Regions from separate parts of the Streptomyces sp. NPDC049887 genome, predicted to be linked through region 2. Evidence: predicted binding sites of a transcription regulator. Region 2 holds the regulator's gene; the other holds the start of a gene.

Region 1 (4,414 bases), on a different contig from region 2:
GTCAGTGGGCGTGGCCGTGACCGTGGCCCGCGTCCGCCGGCTCCTCCTCCTTCTTCTCCACCACGAGGGTCTCGGTGGTGAGAAGCAGGGAGGCGATCGAGGCGGCGTTCTCGAGGGCCGAGCGGGTGACCTTGACCGGGTCGATGACGCCGGCCTTCACGAGGTCGCCGTACTCGCCGGTGGCGGCGTTGAAGCCGTTGCCCTTCTCCAGCTCCGCCACCTTCGCGGTGATGACGTAGCCCTCGAGGCCGGCGTTCTCGGCGATCCAGCGCAGCGGCTCGACGGCGGCACGGCGCACGACCGCGACACCGGTGGCCTCGTCGCCGTTCTTGCCGAGGTTTCCGTCCAGCACCTTGACGGCGTGGACCAGGGCGGAGCCACCACCGGAGACGATGCCCTCCTCGACCGCGGCGCGGGTCGCGGAGATGGCGTCCTCCAGACGGTGCTTCTTCTCCTTCAGCTCCACCTCGGTGGCGGCGCCGACCTTGATCACGCACACGCCGCCGGCCAGCTTCGCGAGACGCTCCTGGAGCTTCTCACGGTCCCAGTCGGAGTCCGTGGCCTCGATCTCGGCCTTGATCTGCGCGACGCGGCCGGCCACGTCCTCGCTCTTGCCGCCGCCGTCGACGATCGTGGTGTCGTCCTTGGTGACGGTGACGCGGCGGGCGGTGCCCAGCACGTCCAGACCGGCCTGGTCGAGCTTGAGGCCGACCTCCTCGGAGATGACGGTGGCACCGGTGAGGGTGGCCATGTCCTGCAGCATCGCCTTGCGGCGGTCACCGAAGCCCGGGGCCTTGACCGCGACCGCGTTGAAGGTGCCGCGGATCTTGTTGACGACGAGGGTGGACAGGGCCTCGCCCTCGACGTCCTCGGCGATGATCAGCAGCGGCTTGGAGGCGCCGGCCTGGATGACCTTCTCCAGCAGCGGGAGCAGGTCCTGGATGGAGGAGATCTTGCCCTGGTTGATCAGGATGTACGGGTCGTCGAGGACGGCCTCCATACGCTCCTGGTCGGTCACCATGTACGGCGACAGGTAGCCCTTGTCGAAGGCCATGCCCTCGGTGAAGTCCAGCTCCAGACCGAAGGTGTTGGACTCCTCGACGGTGATGACACCGTCCTTGCCGACCTTGTCCATCGCCTCGGCGATGAGCTCGCCGACCTGCTGGTCCTGGGCGGACAGCGCGGCGACGGCGGCGATGTCGGACTTCTCCTCGATCGGGCGCGCGGTGGCGATCAGCTCGTCGGAGACGGCCTTGACCGCGGCGTCGATGCCCTTCTTCAGGGCGGCCGGGGAGGCGCCGGCGGCGACGTTGCGCAGACCCTCGCGGACCAGGGCCTGGGCGAGCACGGTGGCGGTGGTGGTGCCGTCACCCGCGATGTCGTTGGTCTTGGTCGCCACCTCCTTCACCAGCTGGGCGCCGAGGTTCTCGTACGGGTCCTCGATCTCGACCTCACGGGCGATCGTGACACCGTCGTTGGTGATGGTGGGGGCACCGAACTTCTTGTCGATCACGACGTTGCGGCCGCGGGGGCCGATCGTCACCTTGACCGTGTCGGCGAGCTTGTTGACGCCGCGCTCAAGGGCGCGACGGGCGTCCTCGTCGAACTTCAGGATCTTCGCCATGGAGCTTCTCAAGTCCTCTCAAAGCGAGCCGCGCCCCTCGCCGCCCGGCTTCATCATCAGCGGGGGCCAGGGGCGCGGCTCTGAGCAAATCTGCGGTGAACTACTTCTCGACGATCGCGAGCACGTCGCGGGCCGAGAGGACGAGGTACTCCTCGCCGCTGTACTTCACCTCGGTGCCGCCGTACTTGCTGTAGAGCACGACATCGCCGGTCTTGACGTCGAGCGGAAGACGCTCGCCGTTCTCGAAGCGGCCCGGGCCGACGGCCAGGACGACGCCCTCCTGGGGCTTCTCCTTGGCGGTGTCCGGAATGACCAGGCCAGAGGCGGTGGTCTGCTCGGCGTCGAGCGGCTGGACCACAATGCGGTCCTCGAGCGGCTTGATGGCAACCTTGGAGCTGGTGGTCGTCACGATCCGACCTCCCCCTTCGGAGATCTCACGGGGTTCAACTGTCTGAGGTGGCGACCAGGTGGATCCGTCGTCGCGGGTGCCGGACCTGCCCGTCGCTGTGTTGGCACTCTCCGGTGGGGAGTGCCAGAGCCGAGACTATGACCGGGATTAGCACTCGGTCAAGCGGAGTGCCAATCCACTGCGTGTTCGGCCGGTTCCCGACGGGCCGTGCGGCGCGTGTTTCCCCTCGCGCGCGGGGCGGCCGACGCCCCGCGCGCGGACCTTCAGCGGACCTTCAGACGTAGTCCTCCAGCCGCGCCACCGCATAACCCTTCGCGGTCACCACCTTCATCACGTGGCGGATCAAGTCCGGCATGCCGCCCTTCCACTCCGCCTTGCCGCGGAAGTGCGTGAGGATGATGTCGCCTGGATGCAGGTCCCGGTCCCACTCGCGCCACTCCATGTGGTCGGGGAACGCCTCCGCCGCCCACAGCGGCACGGCCTTCACACCGCACGACCCGGCCGCGCGCAGCGTGTCCCGGTTGTAGCTGCCGTACGGCGGGCGGAAGAGTCGCGGCCGCTTGCCGAACCGCTTCTCGATCCTGGCCTGCTGCCCGCAGATCTCCGCCCGCTGCTTCGCGTACGACATCGCCGGCAGGTAGGGGTGGGTGAGCGTGTGGTTGTGCAGGGAGACTCCGCGGTCCTGCATCTTCTCGAAGTAGCCGTAGTCGTCCCGGACGACGTAGTCGCTGAGGAAGGCGCTGTACGGGATCTGCAGCTCGCTCATCATCCGCAGCAGCTCCGGGTCCTTCTCCGCGCCGTCGTCGATCGTCAGGAAGACGACCTTCTGCTTGGTCGGCACGGTGGTGAAGACCGGCGGCAGGCCCTTGTGGCGGTCGACCTCGAAGCCCTTGCGCGTGGTGATCCTCGGTTTCTCGTCGGGCGGTGGGGGCGCGGGCAGCGGGACCTGCCGGAGTCCCCAGCGCCTGGCCGCGGCGGCCCGGGCGGCCTGGATCTTCTTCATGCGCTTGGTGTACGCGGCGAGCGCCTCGGCCGGTCCCGCGGGCGCCTTCCCTCCCGCCCGCTCCCGGCCCTCGCCGCGCTCGCCCTTCCCCCGCTCCCCGCTCTCCTCGCCCGAGCCCTTCCGGGCGCCTTCCCGGCCCTCCTCCCCGCTCTCACCCCGGCCTTCCGCCTTCCGGGGTCCGCCGCCCTCCTTCCGCGATCCGGCGTCCGCGCGCGCGTCCTCGCCCTTCCGGTCCTCCCGCTCCCCCCGTGCCGGCGACCCCGGCTCCTGGCCGTGCGCGGGAGCGGCGGCCGACGCGGTGGAGCCCGCCCTCCCGGTGGCCCCGGTCGCGCCGCCGCCGTGTCCGCGCTCGGCGGCACAGCCCGAGCCGACGGCCATGACGAGCAGCACGCACATCCACATACGTCTGCGCCGAATTGCTGGCTTCTTTTCGTTTTGTCGTACTGGCTGCATGGCGTCGCATCCTGTCAGCGCCGCGCGCCCGCGAAGGCCCGACAGCGCCGCCCGGCCGCGCACCGTCCCCCGGCCGGCCGACAATGGCCGGGTGAACGACGCCGACTCGCCCTCCCCGCTCGCCCTTCTCCTCACCGACGAAGGGCAGGCCCTGCTCGCCGCCCTGCGCGACTACGCCCCGGGAGAGGAGCTGGGCGTCGCCACCCGGCTGCGCCGCGACCATCCGGCCGAGCTGGTCTCGGCCGCGCTGACGCAGGCCCGGCTCAGGCAGCGCGCGGTGGCCAAGTTCGGCGCGGAGGACGCCTACCGGATGTACTTCACGCCCAACGGCGTGGAGCAGTCGACCCGGGCGTCCGTCGCCGCCCACCGAGCCGCCCGGTTCGCGGAACTCGGTGTACGGAGCGTCGCGGACCTGTGCTGCGGGATCGGCGGCGACGCGATCGCGTTGGCCCGCGCCGGGATCTCCGTACTCGCCGTGGACCGCGACCCGTTCACCGCCGACGTCGCCCGGGCCAACGCGGAGGCGCTGGGCCTGGCCCCGCTGATCGAGGTCCGCCGGGCCGATGTCACCGAAGTCGACACCTCGTCCCACGACGCCGTCTTCGTCGACCCCGCCCGCCGCGCCGGTCGGCCGGGAGGAGGGCGCGGGACGAAGGGCGCAGGCGGCCGGATCTTCGACCCGGAGGCGTACTCACCACCGCTGTCCTGGGCCGTCGGGGCGGCCCGCACGGCCGGGTTCGCGGCCCTCAAGATCGCTCCGGGCATCCCGCACGAGGCGATCCCCGAGGACGCCGAGGCCGAGTGGATCTCCGACCACGGGGACGTGAAGGAGGCCGTGCTCTGGTTCGGCACCGCGCCGGGCGCCCGGCGCGCCACGCTGCTGCCGTCGGGCGCCCCGCTCGTCGGACGCGGGCTGCCCGACCCG
Region 2 (4,414 bases):
GATCGGGACTGTAGCTGCGCATCCGCCAGACGCTACGACACCCCGAAGCGCTACGACACCCCGAACCGCCGGGCCAGTTCATCGCGTTGGGCGCGTACGAACGCGGCGTCCACCGCCGCACCGTGCCCCGGGACGTACACCGCGTCCTCCCCGCCCAGCGCGAGCAGCCGGTCCAGCGCCGCCGGCCAGCGGGACGGGACGGCGTCCGGTCCGGCCTGCGGGTCGCCGGACTCCTCCACCAGATCGCCGCAGAAGACGACCTCGTGGTCGCCGGGCACCAGCAACACCAGGTCGTGACGGCTGTGGCCCGGCCCGACGTTCGCCAGCATCACCTGGCGGCCGCCGAGGTCGAGCGTCCACTCGCCGGACACGACGTGCCGCGGGACGACCAGGGCGTCGGTGGCACGGGCCGCGTCCTCCGGCGGCATCCCGTGGCGGATCGCGTCGTCGCGCAGCACGGCCCGGTCCCGGAGCAGCTGGCTGTCGACGCCGACCGCGCCGTACACCTCGGCCCCGGGGAACGCGGCCGTGCCGAGCACGTGGTCGAAATGGGGATGGCTGAGCGCGATATGCGTCACACGCCGGCCGCCGAGGAGGGACTCGGCCTGGGTCCGGAGCTCCGCCCCCTCGCGGAGCGTCGAGCCCGTGTCGTACAGGAGCACCGCACTCTCGCCGGCCACCAGGCCCACGGTCGCGTCCCAGCCGGGCAGGCGCCGCCGCCCGACGCCGACGCCGAGCCGTTCCCAGCCGAAGTCTTCCCAACGGACGTCCATACGGCGACGCTATCCCGGAGCGAGCAGTGGCGTCATGGCTCGTCGCGACGGGGTAGGGTGCCCGGCCGCCCTTGCTAGGGACGTACCTCCCGGCCGTACACTGGGCCCGGTAAAACTGGCACTCAGTGAGGCCGAGTGCCAGGCCAGGGCCGAAGGACCGCCGAGGAACCACAGCTGGAGGTGTGCGCCATGCTCAGCGAACGCAGACTCGAGGTGCTGCGCGCCATCGTCCAGGACTACGTGGGCACCGAGGAGCCCGTCGGCTCCAAGGCCCTCACCGAGCGGCACAGCCTCGGGGTCTCGCCGGCGACCGTGCGCAACGACATGGCGGTGCTGGAGGAGGAGGGCTTCATCGCCCAGCCCCACACCAGCGCGGGCCGCATTCCCACGGACAAGGGCTACCGCCTCTTCGTGGACAGGCTCGCGGGCGTCAAGCCGCTGTCGTCCCCGGAGCGCCGGGCGATCCAGAACTTCCTCGAGGGCGCGGTCGACCTCGACGACGTCGTCGCCCGCACGGTGCGGCTGCTTGCGCAGCTGACCCGGCAGGTCGCCGTCGTCCAGTACCCGTCGCTCACCCGCTCCACCGTGCGGCACGTGGAGCTTCTGGCGCTCGCGCCGGCCCGGCTGATGCTGGTGCTGATCACGGACACCGGACGGGTCGAGCAGCGGCACGTCGACTGCCCCGCGCCCTTCTCCGACACGTCGCTCGCCGACCTGCGGGCCCGACTCAACAGCCGCGTCGTCGGACGGCGGTTCACCGATGTGCCGCAACTGGTGCAGGACCTTCCCGAGTCCTTCGACCTGGAGGACCGCGGCACGGTCTCCACCGTGCTCTCGACCCTCCTCGAGACCCTGGTCGAGGACACCGAGGAACGGCTGATGATCGGCGGCACCGCCAATCTGACGCGTTTCGCGCACGACTTCCCCCTCACCATCCGGCCCGTGCTGGAGGCGCTGGAGGAGCAGGTCGTGCTGCTGAAGCTGCTCGGTGAGGCCAAGGACTCGGGCATGACCGTACGGATCGGGCACGAGAACCTCCATGAGGGACTCACTTCCACATCCGTCGTCGCGGTCGGCTACGGTTCGGGCGACGAGGCAGTCGCCAAACTCGGCGTGGTCGGACCGACCCGCATGGACTACCCCGGAACGATGGGAGCGGTACGCGCAGTGGCACGTTACGTCGGACAGATCCTGGCGGAGTCGTAAGTGGCCACGGACTACTACGCCGTACTGGGCGTACGCCGCGACGCGTCGCAGGACGAGATCAAGAAGGCATTCCGGCGGCTCGCACGCGAACTCCACCCGGACGTGAATCCGGATCCGAAGACGCAGGAGCGCTTCAAGGAGATCAACGCCGCCTACGAGGTGCTGTCGGACCCGCAGAAGAAGCAGGTCTACGACCTCGGCGGCGACCCGCTGTCCGGCGCCGGAGGCGGCGGTGCGGGAGGCTTCGGTGCCGGTGGCTTCGGCAACTTCTCCGACATCATGGACGCGTTCTTCGGGACCGCCTCCCAGCGCGGGCCGCGGTCGCGGACGCGGCGCGGTCAGGACGCCATGATCCGGCTGGAGGTCGAACTCAACGAGGCGGCGTTCGGCACCACGAAGGACATCCAGGTCGACACCGCCGTCGTCTGCACGACCTGCTCGGGCGAGGGCGCCGCACCGGGCACGTCGGCTCAGACGTGCGACATGTGCCGCGGCCGCGGTGAGGTGTCGCAGGTCACCCGGTCCTTCCTGGGCCAGGTCATGACCTCGCGGCCGTGCCCCCAGTGCCAGGGCTTCGGAACCGTCGTCCCGACCCCGTGCCCGGAGTGCGCGGGCGACGGGCGGGTCCGGTCGCGTCGCACCCTGACCGTGAAGATCCCGGCGGGTGTCGACAACGGCACCCGCATCCAGCTCGCCGGGGAGGGCGAGGTCGGCCCGGGCGGCGGCCCCGCCGGCGACCTGTACGTCGAGATCCACGAACTGCCGCACCCGGTCTTCCAGCGCCGCGGCGACGATCTGCACTGCACGGTGACCATTCCCATGACCGCGGGTGCGCTCGGCACGAAGGTTCCGCTGGAGACGCTCGACGGCATGGAGGAGGTCGACATCCGCCCGGGCACCCAGTCCGGCCAGTCGATCCCGCTGCACGGCCGCGGTGTCACGCATCTGCGCGGCGGAGGACGTGGCGACCTGATCGTCCACGTCGAGGTGCAGACCCCCTCGAAGCTCGACCCGGAGCAGGAGCACCTGCTGCGGGAGCTGGCGAAACTGCGCGGCGAGGAGCGGCCGACGGGCCAGTTCCAGCCGGGTCAGCAGGGGCTGTTCTCCCGCCTCAAGGACGCGTTCAACGGCAGGTGAGCCGGGCGTGCCCCGCGCAGCGGCCCCGGCGGGCCGCGTCCCGCCCGGAGGCCGGGCGGTGTGGGGCCCCGTCCGCATCCGGGGCGGGGCCGCGGTCCGGCGGGCCGGGGCCCCGCTCGCCCGTCCCCGCGGTCCGTCGCGGCGCGCGTGGCAGAACCCCCGGAAGGGGCGGAGGCCGGGATTCGGACGTGGCGGCCGGACGTGGCACCATGCGGGCATGTCCTCCGCGCTGACCGATCTCTGCCGTTACCCGATCGTGCAGGCCCCCATGGCGGGTGGCGCCTCCTGTCCGGAACTGGCCGCCGCCGTGTCCGAGGCCGGAGGGCTCGGGTTCCTGGCCGCCGGGTACAAGACCGCGGACGGGATGTACCAGGAGATCAAACAGCTCCGCGGTCTCACCGGGCGGCCGTTCGGCGTGAACCTTTTCATGCCGCAGCCCGCCTACGCCGACGCGGCGGCCGTCGACGTCTACCGGCACCAGCTCGCCGGAGAGGCCGGCTGGTACGACACACCGCTCGGGGACCCCGACTCGGGCAGGGACGACGGCTACGAGGCCAAGCTGGCCATCCTGCGGGACGACCCCGTGCCGCTGGTGTCGTTCACGTTCGGCTGTCCCACCCCCGCCGCCGTCACCCGGCTGAAGCGGGCCGGGACGCTCACGGTCGTCACCGTCACCACGCCCGAGGAGGCGCTGGCGGCCCAGAACGCGGGCGCCGACGCCGTCTGCGTCCAGGGCGTCGAGGCCGGCGGCCACCAGGGCACGCACCGTGACGATCCCGCCAACGACGGCGCCGGCATCGGGCTGCTCGCGCTGATCGGGCAGGTCCGCGAGGTCGTGCCGCTGCCGGTGGTCGCGGCCGGGGGCATCATGCGCGGGAGCCAGATCGCCGCCGTCCTGGCCGCCGGGGCCGAGGCCGCACAGCTCGGCACCGCCTTCCTCGTCTGCCCCGAGTCCGGCGCGAACGTGCTGCACAAACAGGCCATGACCAGTCCGCTGTTCAACAGGACCGAGCTGACGAGGGCGTTCTCCGGCCGCCCCGCCCGCGGCCTGGTGAACCGGTTCATGAGGGAGCACGGGCCGTACGCGCCCGCCGCCTACCCCGAGGTGCACCACCTCACCTCCGGCCTCCGCAAGGCCGCCGCCAAGGCCGGTGATCCGCAGGCCATGGCCCTCTGGGCCGGCCAGGGCCACCGACTGGCCCGTGACCTCCCCGCCGGTCGGCTCGTCGAGACCCTCGCCGCCGAGACGGCCGCGGCCGCCTCCGCCCTCGCGCTCCGGAACCCCGCATGACCGCCCC

Evidence for each region. Region 2 encodes HrcA, which represses chaperone genes, less so after heat shock. Its sites were predicted from a motif close to TTNGCACTCNGNNNNNCNGAGTGCNAA; they were not measured.
Region 1: a site for HrcA is predicted at 2,181-2,207, ahead of groES (co-chaperone GroES). Genes of this name have one in related genera too.

What each region holds. Positions count from the first base shown of each region.
Region 1 is NZ_JBFAMM010000023.1:43,890-48,303, reverse strand. It holds gene groL (chaperonin GroEL) at 2-1,624, opposite strand; gene groES (co-chaperone GroES) at 1,725-2,033, opposite strand; gene AB0J10_RS25195 (polysaccharide deacetylase family protein) at 2,308-3,432, opposite strand; gene AB0J10_RS25190 (methyltransferase domain-containing protein) at 3,488-4,414, shown strand, end outside.
Region 2 is NZ_JBFAMM010000004.1:359,368-363,781, forward strand. It holds gene AB0J10_RS07580 (DUF3097 domain-containing protein) at 1-22, opposite strand, end outside; gene AB0J10_RS07585 (MBL fold metallo-hydrolase) at 51-773, opposite strand; gene hrcA (heat-inducible transcriptional repressor HrcA) at 963-1,979, shown strand; gene dnaJ (molecular chaperone DnaJ) at 1,980-3,116, shown strand; gene AB0J10_RS07600 (nitronate monooxygenase) at 3,334-4,407, shown strand; gene AB0J10_RS07605 (16S rRNA (uracil(1498)-N(3))-methyltransferase) at 4,404-4,414, shown strand, end outside.